2 regions of the Bacillus sp. JK106 genome follow, and region 2 is predicted to be linked to the other one. Evidence: riboswitches for the same ligand, from Rfam matches in the RefSeq annotation. Region 2 holds a riboswitch; the other holds the start of a gene.

Region 1 (4,429 bases), on a different contig from region 2:
TCAATTGTAAGCACTTTATTAAAATTTATTGACAATTTCATTTTACTCCTCCCTCAAAAGGGCGTCAAGAAAACGTGTACATAAATTATAATTTTCGGAATTGATTATCTGGAGGGAAAATTTTATTTTCCTGCGATATCTTTCTCACATTTTTTCGCGTGTTTTATAGGATCATCCTGTAATCCTCCCCCCTGTTTAAGCTATAATAAACGAAGGAGAGAGGGGAATACATAATATGAAGAATAATTATGAAGCAGCTTTAGAACCTTTAACTGAACTCGACGTCAGCGCATACGGCTACGAATTAATCCGGGAAATCGTGCTTCCGGATATCCTCGGCCCGGATCATTCATCGATGATGTATTGGGCGGGAAAACGCCTCGCCCGCAAATTCCCTCTTCAATCGTGGGAAGAAATCCCCGCCTTTTTTGAAAAAGCCGGATGGGGAACTTTGACAAACGCAGGATCAAAAAAACAAGAATTGGAATTTGAACTGGAAGGACCGCTCGTGTCCAACAGGCTCAAACATCAGAAAGAGCCTTGTTTCCAGCTTGAAGCCGGTTTTATAGCCGAACAGATTCAATTGATGAACGATCAGATTGCAGAATCTTATGAACAGGTAAAAAAGAGAGCGGATAAAGTCGTCCTGACCGTAAAATGGGATATGAAGGACCCTGTATAATTGAAAAAAGGCGGTGACTCCAAGTCCCGCCTTTTTTCCTGCCCGTTTATACGGCAGACGGCTGTTTAGAAAGCTCAAACGCGTCATGAAGCGCTTCGACCGCTTTCACCATATCATTTTCGCTGACAACCGCTGATACTTTTATTTCGGATGTGCTCACCATTTTGACTTGTACATTTTTTTCCGCCAGTACGGCAAACATGTCCGCGGCGACGCCGGGATTTGAAACCATGCCCGACCCGACAATGGAGACTTTCGCCAGTTTTCTTTCGGTTTCAATTTTTTCATAGTCAAGCGCGTTTTTATATTCTTCAAGCACGGCGACCGTTTGCGCGGCATCTTCCGTTTTCACCGAGAAAGAAATATCCGCTTCCCCATCATCCGACTGTGTCTGAATAATGATGTCAACGTTGATGTTTCGTTTTGCCAGCGCGGTGAAAATTGTTGAAAGTGTTGTCAGTCCGCTTGCAAGGCCCGTGACGGACACCCTTGTGATCTGGTCTTCAAATGCAATTCCTCTGACGATTAAATTCTGCTCCATTGATGATTCCTCCTCAATTAATGTTCCGGCTTCATGCTCCGTGCTTGACCGCACTTCTAAAGGCACTTGGTAGTTTTTCGCGAACTCAACCGCCCGCGGGTGAAGAACACCCGCTCCTAGATTTGCAAGCTCCAGCATTTCATCATAAGAAATTCCCGCCAGTTTTCTCGCTGACCGGACATACCGCGGATCTGTCGTAAATACGCCCGGAACATCTGTATAAATGTCGCATTTATCCGCTTCCAGCGCTGCTGCAAGAGCGACCGCCGTCGTATCGGAACCGCCCCGTCCGAGCGTCGTGATGCCGCCGTCTTCCGTTACGCCCTGAAAACCGGCAACGACTGTAATTTTGCCTTCTGCAAGCTGCGAACGAATCGCCGTGATATCAATATCCGTAATTCTCGCATTGCCGTGAACGGCTTCCGTGCGGACACCCGCCTGCCAGCCCGTATAAGAGACGGCGTCATATCCTTTTTCCTGAAGCGCCATGGCCAAAAGCGAAATCGTGACCTGCTCCCCCGTAGACAAAAGCATATCCATCTCGCGTCTGCTTGGTTCAGATGTGATTTCAGCCGCGAGGTTAACGAGCGCGTCGGTTGATTTTCCCATTGCCGAAACGACGACTACGACATCATGGCCTTTTTGCTTTTCAGCAATGGCGCGATTTGCGGCATTTTGAATTTTTTCGGCAGAGCCGACGGAAGTGCCTCCGAATTTTTGTACGATAAGACCCATACTAGACCACCCTTTACATTTTGGTTCGTGCGGGTGAGGAGAAAAGAGCGTTTTGTCCACAATAAAAAAAGCAATGAGAGGAATAGCTCTCATTGCTTTTTCATATCAGTACGATTGATTATGAACAACGAGATAGCCCTCCAAGAAAATGAATTCTTGACAGCCTTACATTTATTTAATGCAAGGCCAGCAAATCACACCGATGGGATGTGATACACTTCGGCGACGCTCCCCTTTCAGCCTTTTTCGCAGAATCCATCATTCTCCAAAGGCTTACTATTGAAGTTCGCACCTCTATCTTCACCATATAACACGATCTTATGAAATTAGTTCACATTCTAGCAGATTTTTCAGAAAAGCACAATACTATTTTTTTAATTTTTCAAACAGCAGCTGGGCCGCCGCGGCCGGCACACCGGCTTTTTTGATATCGTCAAGGCTTGCTTCCTTCATCTTTTTGACAGATCCGAAATGTTTTAAGAGCATTTTTTTTCGTTTTTCGCCGATTCCGGGGATATCATCCAGAACGGATTGAAAGACGCTTTTTCCCCGGATCTGTCTGTGAAAGCTGATCGCAAAACGGTGAACTTCGTCCTGAATGCGCTGAAGCAGGTAAAACTCTTGGCTGTTCCGCTCCAGAAACACCGGTTCAAGCGGGTCGCCGATCAAAAGGTTCGATGTCCGGTGTTTATCATCTTTCGCCAATCCCGCTACCGGGACATCAAGGCCGAGCTCATTCTCGAGCACGTCGCGCGCCGCGTTAATCTGCCCTTTTCCGCCGTCAATGATGATTAAATCCGGCAGCGGAAGATTTTCGCGGAGCACCCTCGTGTATCTTCTTCTGACGACTTCCCTCATTGAGCCGTAATCATCAGGCCCTGTTACGGTTTTAATTTTATATTTGCGGTATTCCTTTTTATTCGGTTTTCCGTCTATAAAGACAATCATGGCCGATACGGGGTTTGTGCCTTGAATATTGGAGTTGTCAAACGCTTCAATCCGATGCGGCGTGTAAATATTCAGTGCTTCGCCAAGCCGTTCGGCTGCACCGATTGACCGTTCCTCATCCCGCTCGATTAACGAGAATTTTTCCCGCAGGGCGATTTTCGCATTTTTGTGCGCAAGCAAAAGCAGCTCTTTTTTCGGGCCTTTTTTCGGCTGATGCACGGCGGTTTCCAACAGCTCGCTGATCATGTCCCTGTCAACGCTGTCAGGCACCAGAATTTCCTTAGGCAGAAAGTGATTGTTTTTGGAATAGAACTGGCCGATGAAGGTCAGAAACTCTTCATCCGCTTCCTGATACATCGGAAACATGCTGACATCGCGTTCGATCAGTTTTCCTTGGCGTATAAAAAAGACTTGGACGCACATCCAGCCTTTATCGTAGGCATATGCAAACACATCGCGGTCCAGAAGGTCATTCATGGTCATTTTCTGCTTCTCCATCGTCGATTCAATGTGAGCAAGCTGGTCGCGGAATTCTTTAGCCCGTTCAAATTCAAGCTTTTCGGCCGCTTCTGCCATTTTCGCTTCAAGCTCTTTTTTGATTTCGTTATGCCCTCCCTTTAAAAAACGGGTGATGTCTTCAACAATCTCCCGGTTTGTCTCCTCAGATATATCCTTTACACATGGGGCGAGGCATTGTCCGAGATGATAATAAAGACAGACGCGGTCCGGAAGCTTTGAGCATTTCCTGAGCGGGTAAAGGCGGTCCAGCAGTTTTTTCGTTTCCCGCGCCGCCTGCACATTCGGATACGGGCCGAAATAGCGTCCTTTGTCTTTTTTGACATTCCGGGTGACAATCAGCCGAGGATGGCGTTCATGGGTGATTTTAATAAAAGGATAGGTTTTATCATCTTTCAGCATGACATTGTATTTCGGATCGTATTTTTTAATCAGATTCATTTCCAAAATAAGCGCTTCAAGATTGGAGGAAGTCACGATATATTCAAAGTCCTCAATCTCCGTCACAAGCCGTTGGGTTTTTGCGTCGTGAGAACCGGTGAAATAAGACCGCACCCTGTTTTTCAAGACTTTCGCTTTCCCCACGTAGATGACTGTTTTTTGACGGTCTTTCATTAAATAACAGCCCGGCTGATCGGGAAGGAGGGCCAGCTTTTCTTTCAGTTGTTTATTCATACGTTACCCTTCCTTACATTCATTTCTCGTGTCCATTCAGTGTATCACGAACATTTGTTTTTCTCCATTCTCAGCTTTTGGAAGATCAAAAAAAGGCGATTCCCTTTCAAAGGAATCGCCCTGCCGTAACGGAAGCTTTCGGCTTACAGATGTTTGTTTACAAGCTCTTCAAGAGCTTCTTTCGGTTTGAAGCCGACAGATGTTTCAACGACTTCTCCGTCTTTTAGCACGAGAAGTGTCGGGATGCTCATGACGCCGTATTTACCGGCAGTTTCTTGGTTTTCATCCACGTCGATTTTGACGATTTTCAATTTGTCTCCCATTTCTTGATC
Region 2 (4,429 bases):
CGTAATGATCTCCCATCAGGACGATCATCGCGTTGTCATACAGCCCTTCTTTTTTCAGCTTCTTGAAAAAGTGTTTCAGAGCCTCATCTTCATAGCGGACCGTCGTCACATAGCGGTTTAATAACTCGCTGCTTGTGTCCGGTTCCTCAATGAGCTGATCCTGTTGATCAATTTCAAAAGGAAAATGGTTGGTCAAAGTCAGCAGGCTTGCGTAAAACGGCTGCGGAAGCTTCTTTAATTTTTCCGCTGACTGTTCGAGAAACTCCTTATCTTTCAGGCCCCAGCCTGTTGAATTTTCCTGTGTCACCTTAAATTCATCCGCGTCGAAAAAACGGTCGATTCCGAATGCCCCGTACATCTCATCCCGGTTCCAAAAGGCTTTATGATTGGCATGCAGAACGGCTGAATAGTATTGATGATCTTTTAACATATGGTACATCGTATTGAACCGGTGGCCGCTTTTTGTAAAAAAAACGGCGCCGCTTGAAGACGGATACAGCGAATTCGCAGTAATGAATTCTGAATCTGAGGTTTTTCCCTGTTCAGTCTGCTGATAAAAATGAGTGAAGTCATAACTTTTTTTTCGCAGTTTGTTTAAAAACGGGGTAATCTCCCGTCCGTTGACCCGCTCATCCATTACAAAACGCTGTGTTGATTCGAGCGTAACAAAAATCACATTGCGCCCCTTTGCAAGCCCGAATTTTGAATCGGACGGCCTGCTGTAGTCGGCTTGAGTGTAATTCGCGACCGCCGCAAGGCTGTCTTCATCGGCAAACGCTTTAGCCCCTGCATTCAGCGTCTGCGAAATGGTGTCATACAAATGAAAGTGGAACAGGCCGATTCCTTTTACGAGCGCTTCACGATCAAAAGGGTGCTTGAACAGCTTCGGCTGCTCGGCCTCAGACAGCGCAAGGTTGCACAGCATGAGGCCGGCTGATGCCCACGCATACGCTTTAACGGTACGGGCGCCCGCTTTTCCTTGATCGGCTTTATGCCTTTTACCAAGATAAAACAAAACCGCAATATCCAAAAATAAAGCGATATAAAGCGGGTGAAACAGCTCTTGGACGCTGCTTCCCATATCACCCATATTGCTTGCCTGAAACAAAACCGGTATGGTGATAAAATCAATATAAAACCCGTAAAACACCGTATTCGCGATTAAAATTCCCGTCAGCATCACATTTGCCGAAAGCAGAAAGATCCGCTGTTTTTTTTCCGTTAGCAAGAGGGCGATGCCGAACAGCGGCACAATGAAGCTCAGCGGATTAATGAGAAGCAGACATTCCTCAAGAACCGAATTGTTCTGCAGACCAAAACCGAGCTTATACACGGCATAGGTTTTCATCCACATGAACAGGATGGACAGGCATAAAAACCGATGATTGCTGAAAAAGGTTTTCTTCATATGTATGACTCCTCACCCTAAAAGCGAAAAGACGCTTTTTGTTTAAGAGATGCGGCCGTGAACCAGTTCGTATAAATAATAGCAGGATACAATCGTTAAGCCGGCCAGCACAAGCTGCTCCGAAAAGCTCCCCGTTCTCATATAAAGGGGAAGACGGAAGCGGATGGCGGACGGAAACAGCAGTTTAATGCCGTTGACGGTCCATGCGTCAAGTACAAGATGGCTTGCCATTCCGATCATCAGTCCGGCGGAAATGCTCGGATTCGGAATATAGGTTGCCGTAATGAAAAACATAATAAGCATAAACAGCAGGCTGTGTGTAAACGTTCTGTGCCCGAACACCGTGCTTACGACTTTGGACAGAACGGGCAGCGTCCTGCCGATTTTGCTTTTCGTATGGCATATGTCGGGAATCAGCGCCCCGAGGGCACCCGCTGAGGTCATAAGGACCGGATCATACCCGTAATAATACGCAATTGCGGAACAAGAAGCGATGCCTCCCATGATGTGTGTTTTTCCTGTCATTTTTCGCTTCTCCTTTTTATTTTTGCCAAAATCCCCTGAATTACAAATATATCAAGAGAATGCATGTTTGATCAACAAACTTTACCTGTTCCGCCAAAAGGAAGGAGACGCGGATTCCGCATATTCTGCCGCGGAAAAAGACACATTATAGGTGTACCTATATTTGATAAAGAGGTGATACAGATGGCTTTCTTTAACAAAGAAAAAGGAAAAAACAGCGATAAAAACAAAAACGTCATTCAAGGCGCGCTTGACGACGCCAGTGCAGCGCTGAAAGACGATCCGCTTCAAGAAGCTGTTCAAAAGAAAAAAAACAACCGCTGACCATATAAGACGGGTAGGGCGAACGCTCTATCCGTTTTCCGTCTAATATTTCCCTTTGACAGATCTTTTTATCTCTGATAACCTCTGAGTAGAATTGAATGATAAAAATCCTCACTCTTTCTCGGTGAGGTAGAGGTTGCGCTTGATGATGAGTCGCACATGCCAGGCTGATAAGGGGCCGCAAAACATGTGTTAAAGGCATCAGCGCCGAAGTGTAAAGAAAGCCGATCCTTCTTTATGCTGGGACTGTATCTGAATAAGTGCAGGACTGCCGCGTGCTTTTTCGCGGAGGGCTATCCGGAGATCAAGGGTGTGTGTGTTTCTTTAAGCATGGACTTTTGTTCAGGCTTTTTTTTGCGTGTAAATATGGTCTCGGGGTCTGGTCCGTACGAATGAACAACCAGGAGGTACAGGAATGGAACAGACGAAAAAATGGGGTTTTTGGTTATTAACGGCGTTTGTCGTAGGAAATATGGTAGGCTCGGGCATCTTTTCGCTTCCGAGTACGCTCGCAAAAATCGCGAGCCCGTTCGGCGCCACATCGGCATGGCTTTTAACGGGAGCCGGTGTGTTAATGATCGCGCTGGTCTTCGGCCACTTATCCATCCGCAAGCCTGAGCTGACGGCGGGGCCGCAAAGCTATGCGCGTGCGCTGTTCAGCGATCGGAAAAAAGGGAATGCAGCGGGCTTCACGATGGTGTGGGGCTACTGGGTGGCGAGCTGGATCAGCAACGTGGCGATCATCACGAGCCTTGCCGGATATTTAACATCATTTTTCCCGATTTTAACGGATAAGCGTGAAATGTTTTCGATCGGCGGTCAGGCGGTTACGCTCGGCCAGCTGCTGACGTTTGCCGTATGTACAGTTTTATTATGGGGCACTCACACGATTCTCGTCACCAGCATTAACGGTGCGAGTAAATTAAATTTCGTCACGACGTTTTCAAAAGTATTAGGATTTATCTTTTTTATCATTGCAGGTTTGTTTGTATTTCAAACGTCGTTTTTCGATCATTTTTATTTTCCTGTTCAAACAGGTCCTCACACGGTTGAGGGAATCGGCGGACAGATCCACAATGCGGCGATTTCAACATTATGGGCGTTCGTCGGAATTGAATCGGCAGTCATTTTATCCGGGCGCGCCCGTTCGCAGCGCGACGTGAAACGCGCCACCATTACCGGATTATTGATCGCGCTCAGCATCTATATCATCGTAACATTGATCACGATGGGCGTGCTTCCGCATGGTAAGCTTGTCGGCTCGGAAAAACCGTTTGTTGACGTATTGTACGCGATCGTCGGCAGCGCGGGAAGCGTCATCATGGCGATTCTGGCGATTTTGTGTCTGTTCGGAACGATGCTCGGCTGGATTCTTCTCGGTTCTGAAGTTCCGTATCAAGCGGCGAAATCAGGAGACTTTCCCGCTGCTTTTGCAAAAACGAATAAACAGGGAAGCCCGGTTGTGTCGTTAATCGTAACGAACGTAATGTCACAGATCTTTATCTTTTCGGTTATTTCCCGGACGATCAGTGACGCGTTTACGTTTTTAACAACGGCGGCGACGCTTGCTTATCTGATTCCGTATCTCGTGTCAGCGTTTTACAGCCTGAAGCTCATTTTTACGGGTGAAACGTATGACGAGATAAAGGGCTCAAGAGTAAGAGACGGTATCATCGCCATCCTTGCCTGCATTTATTCTTTTTACGTCATTATTACCGGAACGGCCGATTTAACGACCTTTATTCTCGGTATCGGGCTGTTTTTCGTCGGTTTGCTGTTATATCCTTTCGTCTCAAAGAAATTTGCAAACAACAGACAATCGGTATGACAAAAAGACATCTCACGTCTGTGAGATGTCTTTTTTTGTTTGCGGCAGCGGATTACTTTTTGACGGCGTGTATATAATGAATGGTCTCAAATGCGGTTAAATGGTCAGTGCGTCCGCTGAAAAAACGGTCATTGACGTCCGCCGGAGATACATGTTCAAAAATAAGCAGACCTGATGATTCTAATATTTTTTCGATTTCTTTATAACTGAAACACGATAACATCGGTTCTCCGCCTGCTGCAGCCATTTTCACCATGTTTTCCACTCTGTTTGACAGTCCTCTTTCTTCAAAAAGCGACTCATCTGCATAATCAAACACGATAGAGCTTCCCGGCGGGACTTCG

What was found. Region 2 has a riboswitch for lysine ahead of ACWJJS_RS04195 (amino acid permease). Riboswitches for the same ligand answer to the same signal wherever they lie in the genome.
Region 1: linked by a shared signal. The riboswitch ahead of ACWJJS_RS14065 (aspartate kinase) and the one ahead of ACWJJS_RS04195 (amino acid permease) in region 2 are both predicted to bind lysine.

The regions. Positions count from the first base shown of each region.
Region 1 covers NZ_JBSJQC010000003.1:716,021-720,449, forward strand. Annotated here, with positions in the region: gene ACWJJS_RS14060 (YslB family protein) at 236-682, shown strand; gene ACWJJS_RS14065 (aspartate kinase) at 729-1,958, opposite strand; lysine riboswitch at 2,084-2,263, opposite strand; gene uvrC (excinuclease ABC subunit UvrC) at 2,325-4,097, opposite strand; gene trxA (thioredoxin) at 4,241-4,429, opposite strand, start outside.
Region 2 covers NZ_JBSJQC010000001.1:801,213-805,641, forward strand. Annotated here, with positions in the region: gene ACWJJS_RS04180 (LTA synthase family protein) at 1-1,408, opposite strand, end outside; gene ACWJJS_RS04185 (metal-dependent hydrolase) at 1,451-1,933, opposite strand; gene sspJ (small acid-soluble spore protein SspJ) at 2,117-2,257, shown strand; lysine riboswitch at 2,380-2,561, shown strand; gene ACWJJS_RS04195 (amino acid permease) at 2,673-4,085, shown strand; gene ACWJJS_RS04200 (class I SAM-dependent methyltransferase) at 4,138-4,429, opposite strand, start outside.